Regions from separate parts of the Variovorax sp. P2_H12 genome, predicted to be linked through region 2. Evidence: predicted binding sites of a transcription regulator. Region 2 holds the regulator's gene; the other holds the start of a gene.
What was found. Region 2 encodes FNR, which switches genes on or off when oxygen is low (the NO sensors DNR and NnrR bind a similar motif). Its sites were predicted from a motif close to TTGATNNNNATCAA; they were not measured.
Positions count from the first base shown of each region.

Region 1 (7,662 bases), on a different contig from region 2:
TGGTCGAGCGCAATGCGCAGGGCGAAGGCAATTGGCCGTCCGGCACGCCCGATCGGGGCACGAAGCGCGCGGCATTGCCCGACTTCGGCACCGTGTCGCTGACCGACGTCCACATTGGCTGGCGGCCAGGCGGCGGCTCCGTCGAGCAGGTTCGTGTCGATACCGCCGAGGCCACGATCAGCGGCGGCGTGCCGTTCCGGGTCCAAGCGCTTGCCGACTATCGAGAAGCTCCGATGCAGCTCACGGTGGAGGCCAATGCCTCGCTGCAGGCGGCACTCAACGGCGAGCCCTGGCATCTGTCCGTCGGCCTGCGACCGAAGGGGGCATCCCTCACGCTCGACGTGCGGCTGCCATCGATCGCGTCGCTCGAGGGCGTCGAACTCGGAATCGAGGCGACGGGCGAGCATCTCGACGCGTGGTCCGGCATCCTGGGGCGGACATTGCCGGGATGGGGCCCCTATCGTCTGTCGGCGCAGACTCGCTACGGCCGAGGCAGCCTGCAGGTCGAAGACTTGAGCCTGTCGCTCGATGGACTGCCGATGCAGCCGTCGCGCCTCGAGATCGGGTCGGGCAAGGCGGTGCTCGGCGAGAGCGTCGACACGCGGCTGGCGGTCGAGGGCAAGCTCGGTGACGCGGCGTTCTCGCTCGAGGCAAGCAGCGCGCCATGGGTCGAGTTGCAAAAGATCGATGGCGTCGCGCTGCGCGCCAAGCTTGCGGACTTCACGCTGAGCGCCAATGGAAGCATCACGCCCGCGGCCGAAGCCACGGACTTCGACCTGGCGCTGACCGCCCGGGGCGACGCGCTGGCGCCGCTGCGCCTGCTGGCGGGCCTGCGCCGGAGCCAACCCTTGCCGGTGGATCTTGCGGCGCACGTGACGCATTCCAGGGAAGGCTATTCGGCCAGGAACATCCGTGGCCGGGTACTCGCCTCGGCGGTGTCAGGAGATCTCGCGTACGCCAGCGCGCCGCGTGCGCTGCTCAGCGGGGCGCTGAGCCTCGGCCGGTTGGACTTGAATCAGCCCGATGTCAAGGCGCTCGAATCGGCCGCCCCCGAGTCACGACCACGGGACGTCTCCGGTGCGGGTGCGCCGGCGTGGCTCCAACGCGTCGATGCGGATCTTTCGCTGCGGATTGCAGCCATCACCGGCCTGCCGGTCCCGGCCAGGAATCTGTCCGGCCGGGTGCGCTGGCGCGACGACGCAGTTCGGCTGGAAGGGCTTGCCGCCACACTGGCCGGCACGGTGGTCACGGGAGACGGCACGCTTCGCTGGCGCGATGGCCGGCCGCAGATCGACGGCCATGCGAGCATTGCGGTGCTCGACTTCGCCAAGCTCGGCGGCAGCGCGGCGAGACTGGGAGCGCGCAGTGCATTCGACGATCCACTGCCGCTGGCGCCGCTGCGTGCGTTCGATGCCAGGCTGGATGTCGACGTTGCCCGCATTGCGGGCGCACCGGTGCCGATCGGCAAGCTTGCTGCGCTCGCGCATCTGCGGGGCGGCAAGCTTGCCATCGACCTGACATCCGCCACGGTCGCCAACGCGCCGGTGCAGGGCCATGTCACGGTCGATGCGAGCGCGCGGGCATGGCGCGTCGATGCCAACGCGAAGGCCGACCGCATCGACGTGGCGGCGCTGCTGCGCTCGCCGAAGCGGCCGGACGCGACGAGCGGCGCGATCCAGGGACTGCAAGTCCTGTTCGGCTCGCGGGGTACGAGCGTGCGCGAACTCATGAAGCAGGCGAAGCTTTCCGTTCGCACCGCTCCCTTCTCCCTGGCGGTGGGTCGCGACCGCTCCCCGGTCCAGGTGCAGCAGGCGAGCATCGAGGTTGAGCCGGGCGGCCCGGTGCGCGCGAGCGCGGTCGGCCATGCGCTCGGCGCGCCGATGGATCTGACGGTGGTCGCCGGGCCGCTGGCCGAACTGCTGAACCCCGAGACCGCGTGGCCGAAGATGGAAGCGAATCTGCGCACGGCGCTGGACGGCGACACACTCCACGTCCTTGCGACCAGCGGGCCGCTGCAGCGTCTGATCGGCCTGCGTGACGTGCCGCTGGCGTTGCAGGCGACGCTGCCTGGCGCGCGCGCCACCCTGGAGGGCAACGTGGGCAACCTTGCGGCGCCCACGGGCACGCGGCTCGCCGCCCGGATCGAGATCGACAACCTGGCGCAGACGGCGACGCGGTTCACCGCTTCGCGCCTGCCTGCCCTCCCGGTCAGCGCCTCAGGGCGGGTCACGCTGGGAGACGGGGAGGCGGCCGTTGACGATCTCAGCGCGCAGGCCGGCAAGTCGGATGCGGCGGGGCGGCTGCGAATTCGGTGGCGCGACCGGCCGGAACTGTCGGCGGATCTCACGTCCAGACTGATCGATGCCACACAGTGGGAAGAGCCCACGGCCAATGAGACACCGCTGCTGGACCGGCCCATCCGCATGCCGCCCCTGCTCTCGCGCGACGCGCAGCTGCGGCTGCGAGCCGAGCGCTTGCTTTTGCATCGATACGACCTGGCGAAGCTGCAACTCGATGGCACGCTCACGAACGGACTGATCGAGGTGTCGACCGCAGCGGCCGAAGGCGAGCTGCGCGGGGAACTGCGCCTTGACTTGCGCCAGGAAGTGCCTGGTGCGGCGTTGCGTCTGTCGCTCAAGAATGTCAATACAGAGGCGCTGTATACGGCACGAGTGGCGCCGCCGAGCGGGGCCGCCAGACCGCCGCTGTCGATCAACGCGCAGTTCGCTGGTGCCGGCAGCACGGTGCGCCACATGCTCACGGCCGGGCGCGGCGAGTTCCTGCTCACCGCCGGCGCGGGCACGTTGCCCATCAATTCAGGCTATGGCTTCGAGAGGATTGCCGGCAACCTCCTCCTGACCCTGGTGCCCGGCCGCAGGGCGGCGGACCACGCCCAACTCGAATGTGCGGCTGCGCGCTTCACCATCGCCGACGGCGTGGCCACCTCGAGCGACGGCGTCGCGCTGCGCCTGAAGCATCTGGACATCCTGGGCGGTGGCGCGGTGAACCTGAAAACGAGCGAGATCCTGTTCGGGTACCGGGCGGTGCGACGCGAGTTCTTCCGCTTCAGCTTGCTGGGCCTGACGAGCGGCGTCGCGAAAATCACCGGAACGGTCAGCCACCCGACGGTCGAACTGGACCCCAGCGGCATATTGCTCGTAGGGACCGCGGCCTGGGCCACCGCCGGGGTGTCGCTGTTGGCGGGCGACTTGTGGCGCAAGCTCCAGTCGACCGCCGACCCCTGCGCCCGCATCGCTGCCGGCGCCCAGCTTTCAAGCGACCCACTCGACGTGCTGATGGGATCGTCGCGATCGGTCGACTTGCCTTTCCGCCTGTCGGTCAAGCCCTGATTGAAGGCGACGACACGCACGCCTGAACTCCTTCGGCGGGCGATTCAGCCAGCCCACGACCTGGAAATGCGCGTCGTTGAGGTGATGGGCGCGCTCGGTGAATGGAACCTCGTCAGATAGACGTTTGATACATCTCAAGTTCGAGTCCGGCTTCAAAGAATATATTTGATGCCTCTTCACGGGCATCCATGCGTCTCGCCGAGTACACCGACGAATCGAAGCCCGGCACGTCTGAATGTCCGCCGTGACAAAGAAGTTCCCGATCCATCCCAGGCATCCCGAGCGCGTCTGCTGGGGTTGCGACAAGTACTGTTCTTCGGACGCGCTGGCGTGCGGCAACGGCAGCGTGGCGACGCCGCATCCGTCCGAACTTTTCGGCGAAGACTGGATGTCTTGGGGACTGGATGCCCGCGAAGCCGAGCAGATGCCCGCCACGGGACGTCCGCCGAAGTTGCACGCGAAGCTTCCCGGCAAGCCGATCTAGAAACCGTGACTGACGGGCCGCGCAGGCCGATTCAGATTTGGCAATGGTCCTCGAGACGTTTCGGGATTTCTACCAGCTTCTGCAAGGCTGGAGACGATGGTACAACTCCTTCGACACGCCTCGGATCGGGCGAAGGGGCCGTCCAGCTTGAGTGGATCCTGTACTTTCAACGAAGAGCATGATGGCGGTCGAGCCCTGTGATGCAGGCGCACTCACTCCTCACATTGTTCAAAGGAGAAAAGCCGTGAAACAACTTCAGTGGACTTCAAACTTGCGTCGCGCCGTCGTGGCGGCGCTTGCCTTGGCGGGCGCAGCGCAGCTGCACGCATTCTCGCAAGCGCCCGTTGCGGCCGAGAACGGCATGGTCGTGAGCGCGCAGCACCTCGCAAGCAAGGTCGGCGCCGACGTGCTCAAGCGCGGCGGCAACGCGGTCGACGCGGCGGTCGCTGTGGGCTACGCGCTGGCTGTGGTGTATCCGGCGGCGGGCAACCTCGGCGGCGGTGGCTTCATGACCGTGCAATTGGCCGACGGCCGCAAGACCTTCCTCGACTTCCGCGAGAAGGCACCGCTGGCCGCCACCGCCAACATGTACCTCGACAAGGAAGGCAACGTCATCAAGGGCCTGAGCACCAAGGGCCACCTCGCCGTGGGCGTGCCCGGCAGCGTCTCGGGCATGGAATACGCGCGCGAGAAGTACGGCACCATGAAGCGCGCCGCGCTGCTCGCCCCGTCGATCCAGCTGGCCGAAAATGGCTTCGCGCTGGAGCAGGGCGACGTCGACCTGCTCAACACCGCCACGGCTGACTTCAAGGAAGACCCCGCGTCGGGTGCCATTTTCCTGAACAAGGGCCAGCCATTCGTGGCCGGCCAGAAGCTGGTGCAGAAAGATCTCGCGAAGACGTTGAGGGCAATCAGCGTCAAGGGCACGGACGGCTTCTACAAGGGCTGGGTCGGCAACGCCATCGTGGCGTCGAGCCAGGCCGGCAAGGGCCTGATCACGCAGGCCGACCTCGACCAGTACAAGACCCGCGAACTGGCGCCCGTCGAGTGCGACTACCGCGGCTACCACCTCGTGTCAGCGCCCCCGCCGAGTTCGGGCGGCGTGATCATCTGCGAGATGCTCAACATCCTCGAGGGCTATCCGCTCCAGGATTTGGGCTACCACTCGGCCCAGGCCGTGCACTATCAGATCGAAGCCATGCGCCACGCCTACGTGGACCGCAATAGCTACCTCGGCGATCCGGACTTCGTGAAGAACCCGCTCGACCGCCTGCTCGACAAGAATTATGCGGAGAAGATCCGGGCCGTCATCGACCCGAAGAAGGCCGGCGTCTCCAAGGACATCAAGCCAGGCGTGGCGCCGCATGAAGGCAACAACACCACGCACTACTCGATCGCCGACAAGTGGGGCAATGCAGTGTCAGTGACCTACACGCTGAATGACTGGTTCGGCGCCAAGATCACGGCCGCCAAGACCGGCGTGTTGCTGAACGACGAGATGGACGACTTCACCTCGAAGGTCGGCGTGCCCAACCTCTACGGCCTGGTGCAGGGCGAAGCCAACGCCATCGCCCCTGGCAAGCGTCCGCTGAGCTCGATGAGCCCGACCATCGTGACCAAGGACGGCAAGCCCGTGTTCGTCGTCGGCACGCCCGGCGGCAGCCGCATCATCACGGCGGTGCTCCTCACCATCCTGAACGTGGTGGACTACGGCATGAACGTGCAGGAAGCCGTCGACGCACCGCGCTTTCACCAGCAGTGGCTGCCCGACGTGACCAACGTCGAGACCTTCGCACTTAGCCCCGACACGCGCAAGATCCTGACCGACATGGGCCACAATCTGGGCGCGCCACAGCCGGCAAACCACATTGCGGCGATCATCGTCGGTGCCCCCTCGCTGGGCGGCAAGCCGGTGGCCAGCAACCGGTTCTACGGCGCCAACGATCCTCGCCGCAACACCGGGCTGTCGCTCGGGTATTGATGCGGATCGGAATGGGGGCCAAGAGCGGACTCTGGCGGCCACCCCTCAGTTCGCGCCCCCAATTTCACGATGACTATCTTTCGAGTCCTTCTTGCAATCGCTCGGCACTCGACGTGGCAGCCGCCAGCCAGCCGCCGCTCCAGCGCATACTTAAAGCCAGCTTCCTGGCACGAAAGGAGTTCTGCCGTGTTCACGACTGAAGTTCATTTGCCCGAGCTCGCCTTATTGGCTGGGACCCGCGGCGCCTTGGGGGCGGGAGTCGGCCTGCTGCTTGCCGACAAGCTCAGTGAAGAGCAACGCAAAAACATCGGATGGACGCTGGTGGCCGTTGGCGTGCTGACCACAATTCCGCTCGCGGCCATGCTGTTCGGTCACCGCCGAAAAAGCGACGCCTGACTTGGAATATCTGCCCGTTTAGGGTTCTTGGCGCGTCGCCCACGGGCAGAGAGACCGCGAAATGAAGCCATTGGATGTGATGTGGGTCGGCCTGGGGGGCGGCGTCGGGTCCCTGATGCGCTGGTGGATCGGCAGGGTGATCGGCGAACGCTATCACGGCGATTTTCCTCTCGGCACGTTCCTGATCAACATCTCAGGCGCTTTCGCCATCGGCTACCTGTCCTTCCTGTTCAAGGTCGACTGGCACGATCGCTACGGCACGGCCCTCAATTCCGGCGTCCTGACGGGTGTGCTCGGCGGCTATACAACCTTCAGCAGCATGCAGCTTGGCGCGTCCGATCTGGCCGCAAAGAGCCGCAGTGCACTTGCCGCGTTCTATCTTCTTCTGTCGGTCGCGCTCGGTCTGCTGGCCGCCCTGCTCGGGGCGGCGATTGCCCGTGCGCAGGGCTAGGGGTACTTTGTCGTGACCAAGATCGTCGTTCCGGTCTTCGTAGGCGGCGCTCTGGGCGCAGTGCTGCGCGAGTTCTTTATGTTGATGACACCAAAGGTGGCCGACGGTTTCCCGCTGGATATCCTCATGGCGAACCTCGTGGCCTCGCTATTGCTTGGCTACGTCACAGCGCTGCGCCGCCGAAAGCTAGCCTCAGACGGCGCCAATTTGCTGCTCGGGACAGGCGTGTCGGGCGGACTGTCAACGTTTTCGAGCTTTGCCTTTGGCATCGCTGTGCTGACGACTACATCGCAGTCGAGCGCCGTTGTCGCGGCCGCCTATGTCGCAATCAGTCTGGTAGCGGGCTACATTGCAATCATCGTCGGACTCAAGCTCGGAGGACAAAGGTCGCCACCAGCTTGAAAGCCGGGTGGGTTGGACGGCGCTGAGGCGGAGTGCATGGCCCGGCTCTCCGGCAAGAACGAACGTCAGTTCCGGCGACGTTGGAACAGCCGGATTGGGCCCTGACCGGGCTTGCAACGGACGCCGAAACCGGCACCACGGCAAATGTGCAGCAGCCTGCTGCACCCGTCAGAGCAGTCGTCGACGGGCGTAGCGGACCACCGTCACGCCCGGCTTGGCCTGGCGCGTCGAGGGCATGACGAGCACGCAGTCGTCATACGGCGTGACCACGGGCTCGCCGTCGTTCCAGCCGATCACGGTGCCCGCGCGTTCGATCACTTCCAGGCCGGTGAAGGGCTGCGCAAACCGAAATGCCTCGCTGCGCGCCACCACCGGCCCGGTCACGTCGAGGGCCCATTGGCGTGGCGCGTCAGGCTGCAGCCAGCCGGGCAACCATTGCGCGATGGCGGCATCGTCCAGCGTGCCGGCCGCGCGCAGGAAGCGCGCGCACTGGTCCTGCGCCACGGTGCGACTGGCCGGATCGCCATGGAAGCCGCACTCCACAAGCAGCGCACAGGCGTCGCTCTCGGCATCGGGCGCGCCGAAGCGGCCGAAGTCG
Region 1 is NZ_JBFUFO010000038.1:31,171-38,832, reverse strand. It holds gene AC1DYK_RS26680 (AsmA family protein) at 1-3,350, shown strand, start outside; gene AC1DYK_RS26675 (DUF3079 domain-containing protein) at 3,595-3,834, shown strand; gene ggt (gamma-glutamyltransferase) at 4,079-5,815, shown strand; gene AC1DYK_RS26665 (hypothetical protein) at 6,002-6,211, shown strand; gene AC1DYK_RS26660 (fluoride efflux transporter FluC) at 6,273-6,662, shown strand; gene AC1DYK_RS26655 (CrcB family protein) at 6,675-7,064, shown strand; gene AC1DYK_RS26650 (M14 family metallopeptidase) at 7,233-7,662, opposite strand, start outside.
Region 1: AC1DYK_RS26675 (DUF3079 domain-containing protein) is a predicted target of FNR. The motif match lies at 3,475-3,488, and genes of this name have one in related genera.

Region 2 (7,662 bases):
ATGCGCGCAGCGTCAGCGGCTACTTCGCGCGCTGGCGCTGGGCGCTGGTGTTCGCGACGCAGCTCGTGTTCTACGGACTGCCCTGGCTCGAGTGGGGCCAGCGCCAGGCGGTGCTGTTCGACCTCGGCGCGCGGCGCTTCTTCATCTTCGGCCTGGTGCTCTATCCGCAGGACCTGATCTACCTCACGGGCCTGCTGGTGATCTCGGCCCTGTCGCTGTTCCTGTTCACCGCGGTGGCGGGCCGGCTGTGGTGCGGCTATGCCTGCCCGCAGACGGTCTACACCGAGATCTTCATGTGGGTCGAAGAGAAGATCGAAGGCAGCCGCATCGCGCGCATGCGCCTGGATCGCGGCGGCATGTCGGCCGAGAAGCTGGTCAAGAAGTGGTTCAAGCACGTGGTCTGGATCTCCATCGGCCTGTGGACCGGCTTTACCTTCGTGGGCTACTTCACGCCGATCCGCGAGCTGGGGATGTCGTTCCTGCACACGACGATGGGTTCCTGGGAAATCTTCTGGGTGCTGTTCTACGGCTTCGCGACCTACGGCAACGCCGGCTTCATGCGCGAGCAGGTGTGCAAGTACATGTGCCCCTATGCGCGCTTCCAGAGCGCGATGTTCGATCGCGACACGCTGATCGTGAGCTATGACGCCGCGCGCGGCGAGCCTCGCGGCGTGCCGGCGAAAGGGCGCGCATCGACCGCGGCGCCGCTGGGCCACTGCATCGACTGCCATCTGTGCGTGCAGGTCTGTCCGACCGGCATCGACATCCGCGAAGGCCTCCAGTACGAGTGCATCGGTTGCGGCCTCTGCGTGGATGCCTGCAACATCGTGATGGACAAGATGGACACGCCGCGCGGCCTGATCCGCTACGCCACGCAGAACGGCATGGCCGGCCGCTGGACGCCGCGGCAGGTGCTGCGGCGCGTGCTGCGGCCGCGGGTGCTGATCTACACCGGGGTGCTGGCGGCGCTGTGCATCGGCCTGCTCGCCAGCCTGGTGACGCGCACGCCGCTGAAGGTCGACGTGGTGCGCGACCGCGCGTCGCTGGCCCGCATCGTCGAAGGCGGCCAGCTCGAGAACGTCTACCGCCTGCAGATCATGAATGCCACCGAACAGGTGCAGCGCTACCGGATCGCTGCGGGCGGCCTCGAGGGGCTGAAGGTGTCCTCGGAGCCCGTGGTCGAGGTCGCGCCGGCGGAGTCGCGCTGGGTCGCGGTCCGGTTGCAGCTACCCTATGGGGCGGCAGCGGCGGGTTCGCACAAGGTGCATTTCGACGTCCGCGCCGAAAGCGGCAATGCCAGTGTCTCGGAGCCCGCGGTGTTCCTGGTACCGCGCTGATCAACCCAAGGACCAAGAGATGACGCACGACAACGACGCGATGAAACCCTGCCCTCCGTGGTACCGCTTCCCACTGGTGTGGATGGTGATCGGCGGGCCGGGCGTGGTGGTGGTCGCGAGCTTCGTCACCCTGTGGCTGGCGATCGCCACGCCCGACCCGGTGGTGGACCAGGACTACTACCGCAAGGGCGTGGAGATCAACCGCACCCTGGCCGACAAGAAGCTGATGCCGGCCGTGGCCGGGCGCAACCACGCGGCGACACCGGGCAGCGCCGTGCCGCTGCCGAAGGAGTGAGTGCATGCAGACGCGCCGCTGGATGTGGATTCTCTGGCCGGCCTTCCTGCTGGCCTGCGCGCTCGAGGTGCTGGTGTTCGCCCTGGTCGACCCGGGCGACCTGAACTGGCGCGGCGAGGCGCTCGGTGCTTCGCGCCAGGCCGTCTACACGGTCGGCTTTTTCGTCTTCTGGCTGCTGGCCATGGGGGCGGGCGCGCTGACCCTGCTGCTGACCCTGTCGGCGCGCGAGATCAACAGCCCGGCGGATTGACGATGCGGCGCAGCGCCTCGGGATCGACGATGCGCACGTTGCGCTGCTCGACCTCGACCATGCCCTCGGCCGCGAACTTCGACAGGGTCCGGCTCACGGTCTCGAGCTTGAGCCCGAGGTAGCTGCCGATTTCCTCGCGGGTCATGCGAAGCACCAGCTCGGAACGCGAGAAGCCGCGCGCGTGCAGGCGCTGGACCAGGTTCAGCAGGAAGGCGGCGAGCCGCTCTTCGGCCCGCATGCTGCCCAGCAGCAGCATCACGCCGTGTTCGCGCACGATCTCGCGGCTCATGATCTGGTGCACGTGGCGCTGCAGCGCGGTGATCTCGCGCGACAGCTCCTCGATGCGTTCGAAGGGCATCACGCAGACCTCGGAGTCCTCCAGCGCCACGGCGTCGCAGGTGTGCTGGTCGTTGACGATGCCGTCGAGCCCGATGATCTCTCCCGCCATCTGGAAGCCCGTGACCTGGTCGCGGCCGTCCTCGCTGGTGACGCGGGTCTTGAACACCCCGGTGCGGATCGCATAGAGCGAGGTGAAGGCCTCGCCGTTGCGAAACAGCGTCTCGCGCCGCTTGATCTTGCGCCGCGTCGCGACGATGTCGTCGATGCGCTGCAGCTCGCCCGGATTCAGGCCCACCGGCATGCAGAGCTCGCGCAGATTGCAGTTGGAACAGGCGACCTTGATATTTTCGGGTTTCATTGATGCAGTCGAGGTCATGGAGGGATTGTCCGACGGGGAGCGGGGTGGATGCTTGATGCAGGTCAATGATTGCAGATCGTGACGGCGGCATAGTGACACACCACAGCCCTTGCCGCCGCCCGCGATGCTCCCCCCCTCCGCTCCCGCCCTCACGCCGGCCCTGGCGCCGCCGTCCACCGTGCTGCGCCGCTTCGACTGCGCCGGCCCGCGCTACACGTCCTATCCCACGGCCGATCGCTTCGTCGACGCCTTCACGGCGGACGACTACGCGCAGGCCCTCGAGCAGCGCGGCGGGGCCGGCGCGAGCGCGCGGGCGCTGTCGCTGTACGTGCACATTCCGTTCTGCGAATCGCTCTGCTACTACTGCGCCTGCAACAAGATCGTGACCCGGCACAAGAGCAAGGGGCGCGAGTACCTGGACTACCTGTCTCGCGAGATTTCGCTGCAGGTGGAGAAGCTCGGCCGCGGCGCGGTCGTCCGCCAGCTGCACCTGGGCGGCGGCACGCCGACCTTCCTCGACGATGCCGGCCTGCGGGAACTCATGGCCATGCTTCGCGGCGCCTTCACGCTGTCGCCGGACGGGGAGCATTCGATCGAGATCGACCCTCGCACCGTCGACCGCGAGCGCCTCGTGACGCTGGCCGAGCTGGGCTTCAACCGGCTGAGCTTCGGCGTCCAGGACTTCGACCCGGAAGTGCAGAAGGCGGTGCACCGGATCCAGCCCGCCCGGCAGGTGTTCGACCTGATGGCGGTGGCCCGCGGGCTGGGCTTCGATTCGGTCAACGTCGACCTGATCTACGGACTGCCGCGCCAGAGCCCCGCGTCCTTCGACCGCACGCTGGAGCAGGTCTGCGCGCTCCGGCCGGACCGGATCGCGCTCTATGCCTACGCCCACCTGCCCGAGCGCTTCAAGGCCCAGCGCCGCATCGCGACCGAAGCCCTGCCCGATGCCGGCGCCAAGGTCGAGATGCTGTCGCGCTCGATCGCCGCGCTCACCGCCGCGGGCTATGTCTACATCGGGATGGACCATTTCGCGCTGCCCGGCGATGCACTGGCGGTCGCCCGGCGGCAGGGCCGGCTGCATCGCAACTTCCAGGGCTACAGCACGCAGCCGGACTGCGACCTGGTGGCCCTGGGCGTGTCGGCGATCGGCCGCATCGGCGCCACCTACAGCCAGAACGCGAAGACGCTCGAGGAATACTACGACCTCCTCGACCAGGGCCGCCTGCCGGTGGTGCGCGGCCTGGCGCTGACGCGCGACGACGTGCTGCGGCGCGCCGTGATCATGGCGATCATGTGCCAGGGACGGGTGGATTTCGAGGCCGTCGGCGCGGCCCACCTGATCGACTTCGAGCACCTCTTCGCAGCCGAACTGACCGCGCTCGAACCGCTCGCGGCGCAGGGCCTGGTGACCCTGGGCGATCGCTCCATCGAGGTCACGCCCCTGGGCTGGTTCTTCGTGCGCGCGATCGCCATGGTGTTCGACCGCTACCTGCAGGCCGACCGCAATCGCACGCGCTTCTCGCGCATCGTCTGAAGTGAAGCCCACCCCCGATAGCGCCTGCGGCGCCCCCCTCGAGGGGGCGATACCAGCGGCCCGGCAAAGCCGGTTCCGCGGTATCCCTGGCATTGGGCTGCGCCGGTTTCATGCGCTGTGGGTGGCGCGCAGCGCCATGGACAACTGAGCCATGCAGGCGGCGCTGCTGGCCTCCGCGCTGGTGATGGGGCTGGTGGGCGGGCCGCACTGCGTCGCGATGTGCGGCGCCGCGTGTGCGGGGGTGATCCGCATCGTGCGCGCGCCCGCCGGCGGCGTCGCCGCGCTGGCGCCGGCGGGCCGCTCGCTGCCGGCCGGCGCGCTGTTCCACGCCGGGCGCGTGGCGGGCTACGCGGCGGCCGGGGCCGTGGCGGCCGCCACGGTGCAAGGCCTGGCGCTGGCGAGCGAACAGGTGGCCGCACTGCGCCCCGCATGGATCCTGCTGCACGTGGTCGTGCTCGCCTGGGGCGTGCTGCTCGCGGCCTCGGGCCGGCAGCCGCTGTGGGCCCACCGCATAGGACGCTGGGCTTCGGCACGACTGCAGCCCATGACCCGCAGCGCCTTCGGGGTGCTGGCCACCGGGGCGCTCTGGGTCGCGATGCCCTGCGGCCTGCTGTATTCGGCGTTGATGCTGGCGGCCTTGAGCAACGGCGTGCTCGAGGGCGCGGCCGTCATGGCGCTGTTCGCCTCGGGCAGCGCGCTGTCGCTGCTGCTGGCGCCGTGGCTGTGGCGCCGCCTGCGCTCGGGTGCGGGCGTGGTGTCGCAGCAATGGGGCACGCGCCTGGCCGGCGCGCTGCTGGCCGCGGTCGCGTTGCAGGCGCTTTGGATGGATCTTGCGCACCAGATCGAGATCTGGTGTGCATGAATGTGGCCCCCACGCTCCCCACTTCGTGTGGTCGCTGCCCCCCGAGGGGGCCGCAGGCCGCCTTGGGGCGGCCCGGCGCCGGCCTGGATGGCCCCCACGCTCCCCCACTGCGTGTGGGTCGCTGCCCCCCGAGGGGGAAGTCGCAGGCCGCCCGTCTGCGCGAAGCGCGGACTTCGCCGCGCCAGCGGCCCGGCGCCGGCCTGGGCCCGCACGCCGGACATCCGACGCAAGCTTGATCCCAGTCAATCCGCGCCGCGCGGGTCTGGCCGAGACTGGAGGCCTTCCCATCTGGAGACCTCATCATGTTCAAGCGAATCCTGGTCGCGACCGACGGCTCGCCCCTTTCGGAGAAGGCGGTCGAGACCGCCATCGGCCTGGCCCGGCAGCATGGCGCCGAGCTGGTCGCCTTCACCGTGGCCCGCAGGCAACCCAAGAGCTACATGGACGGCACGATGCTCCATGAGGGGGCCGAGAGCGAAAGCATCGAGAAGAAGCGCTTCGAACATGCCCAGGCCATGGTCGACGCGATCGGCGAGCGCGCGGGCGCGAGCGGCGTGCGCTGCGAAGCGCTCGTGGCCCATTCCAGCCAGGTTGCCGAATCGATCATCGCGGCCGCGCAGAAGCATGCGAGCGACCTGATCGTCATGGCCTCGCATGGCCGCCGGGGCATCGGACGCCTGCTGCTGGGCAGCGAGACCCAGCATGTGCTCACGCATTCCGCCTTGCCGGTGCTGGTGCTCCGATAGCGCCGCATGAGGGAAGAAGTCAACCAGGCGGATGCGGCCGCCATGGCCGATGCGCTGCGGGCGCTTGCCGCCGGATCGGGCCTGAGAAGCTGGCAACTGGCCGGCCGTGAGCTGTTGCCGGTGGTGCAGGGCGGGATGGGGGTCGGCGTCTCGGCCGGCGGCCTGGCCGGCACGGTCGCCGGCCTCGGCGGCATCGGCACCGTGTCGTCGGTCGACCTGCGGCGCCTGCACCCGGACTTGTGGGCGCAGACCTCGCACCTCGAGGCCGAGCCCGACGCCGGCCAGCGTATCGACGCCGCCAACCTCGAGGCGCTGGGCCGCGAGATCGCGCGGGCGCGCCGGCTCGCCGGCGGACGCGGCCTGATCGCCGTGAACGTCATGAAAGCCCTGACGGCCTATGAGTCGCAGGTGCGGCACGCGCTGGCTTGCGGGGCCGATGCGCTGGTGGTCGGCGCCGGCCTCCCGCTGGACCTGCCGGACCTGGCGCGAGAGCACCCGCAGGTCGCGCTGATCCCGATCCTGTCGGACGCGCGCGGCGTGCAGCTGATCGTGCGCAAGTGGGAGAAGAAGGGGCGCCTGCCCGATGCCATCGTGATCGAGCATCCGCGCCTTGCGGGCGGCCATCTCGGCGCCGCCAAGGTGGGCGACCTGAACGACCCGCGCTTCGAATTCGATGTCGTGCTGCCGCAGGTGCAGGCCTTCTTCAAGACCGCGGGCATCGAAGGCCGCATCCCTCTCATCGCCGCCGGCGGCGTCGAGAGCCTCGACGACATCCGCCGGCTGCAGTCGCTGGGCGCCTCGGCGGTCCAGCTCGGCACCGCCTTCGCGGTCACCGCCGAATGCGATGCCGACCTGGCCTTCAAGCGCGTGCTCGCCGATGCCAGGCCCGAGGACCTGGTCGAATTCACCAGCGTGGCGGGCCTGCCTGCGCGCGCCGTGCGCACGCCCTGGCTGGCCAAGTACCTGCGGCTCGAGCCGCGGCTGATGGCCAAGGCGCACCGCGAGACCGAGTGCACCATGCGCTTCGACTGTCTGGCCCATTGCGGCCTGCGCGACGCCACGCCGGGCTGGGGCAAGTTCTGCATCGACAAGATGCTGGGCCATGCGCTCGCGGGACACACCGAGCAGGGGCTGTTCTTCCGCGGTGCGGGCCGGTTGCCCTTCGGCAACCAGATCCGGCCGGTGCGGGACTTGATGCGATGGCTTCTGGGCGGGCTGCTGCCCGCCGCCGAGCCCGGCACGCCTTGCGCCGCCTGATTCCGGTCTGGCGCGGGGCCCTCAACGGCCTGCGCCTCGGCCTCAACACGCTGATGGGCGTCGCCCTCATGGTGCCGCTCGCCGCCGTCAAGCTGGCCGTGCCGGCAGCCCCGGTGCGCACGGCGTGCGACCGGGCGCTGAACGCGCTGGCCACGGGCTGGGTCGCGCTCAACAACCGCTGGATCGCGACGGCCTGCCCGGCACCGTGGACCTTGCACGGCCTCGACGGGCTGAAGCCGCGTGGCTGGTACCTGGTGTCCTGCAACCACCAGAGCTGGGTCGATATCCTGGTGCTGCAGCGGGTCTTCCACGGCCGCATTCCCTTCCTCAAGTTCTTCCTGAAGCGCGAGCTCATCTGGGTGCCGGTGATCGGCCTGGCCTGGTGGGCGCTCGATTTCCCGTTCATGAAGCGCGGCCGAGGCCGGGGCGCGCGGCGTGGCGACCTTGCGGCCACCCGCAAGGCCTGCGAGAAATTCAGGCGCATTCCCACGGCGGTCATCAATTTCATCGAGGGCACGCGCTTCACGGCGGCCAAGCATGCCGGCCAGAACAGCCGCTACCTGCATCTGCTCGAACCGAAGATCGGCGGCCTCGGCGTGGCGCTGGAGACCATGGGCGAGCAGTTCGAATCGATGCTCGACGTCACCATCGTCTACCCCCAGGGGCCGCCCGATTTCTGGA
Region 2 is NZ_JBFUFO010000023.1:37,551-45,212, reverse strand. It holds gene ccoG (cytochrome c oxidase accessory protein CcoG) at 1-1,337, shown strand, start outside; gene AC1DYK_RS18125 (FixH family protein) at 1,357-1,632, shown strand; gene AC1DYK_RS18120 (hypothetical protein) at 1,637-1,882, shown strand; gene fnr (fumarate/nitrate reduction transcriptional regulator Fnr) at 1,863-2,579, opposite strand; gene hemN (oxygen-independent coproporphyrinogen III oxidase) at 2,704-4,116, shown strand; gene AC1DYK_RS18105 (sulfite exporter TauE/SafE family protein) at 4,268-4,978, shown strand; gene AC1DYK_RS18100 (universal stress protein) at 5,281-5,724, shown strand; gene AC1DYK_RS18095 (NAD(P)H-dependent flavin oxidoreductase) at 5,767-6,981, shown strand; gene AC1DYK_RS18090 (acyltransferase) at 6,969-7,662, shown strand, end outside.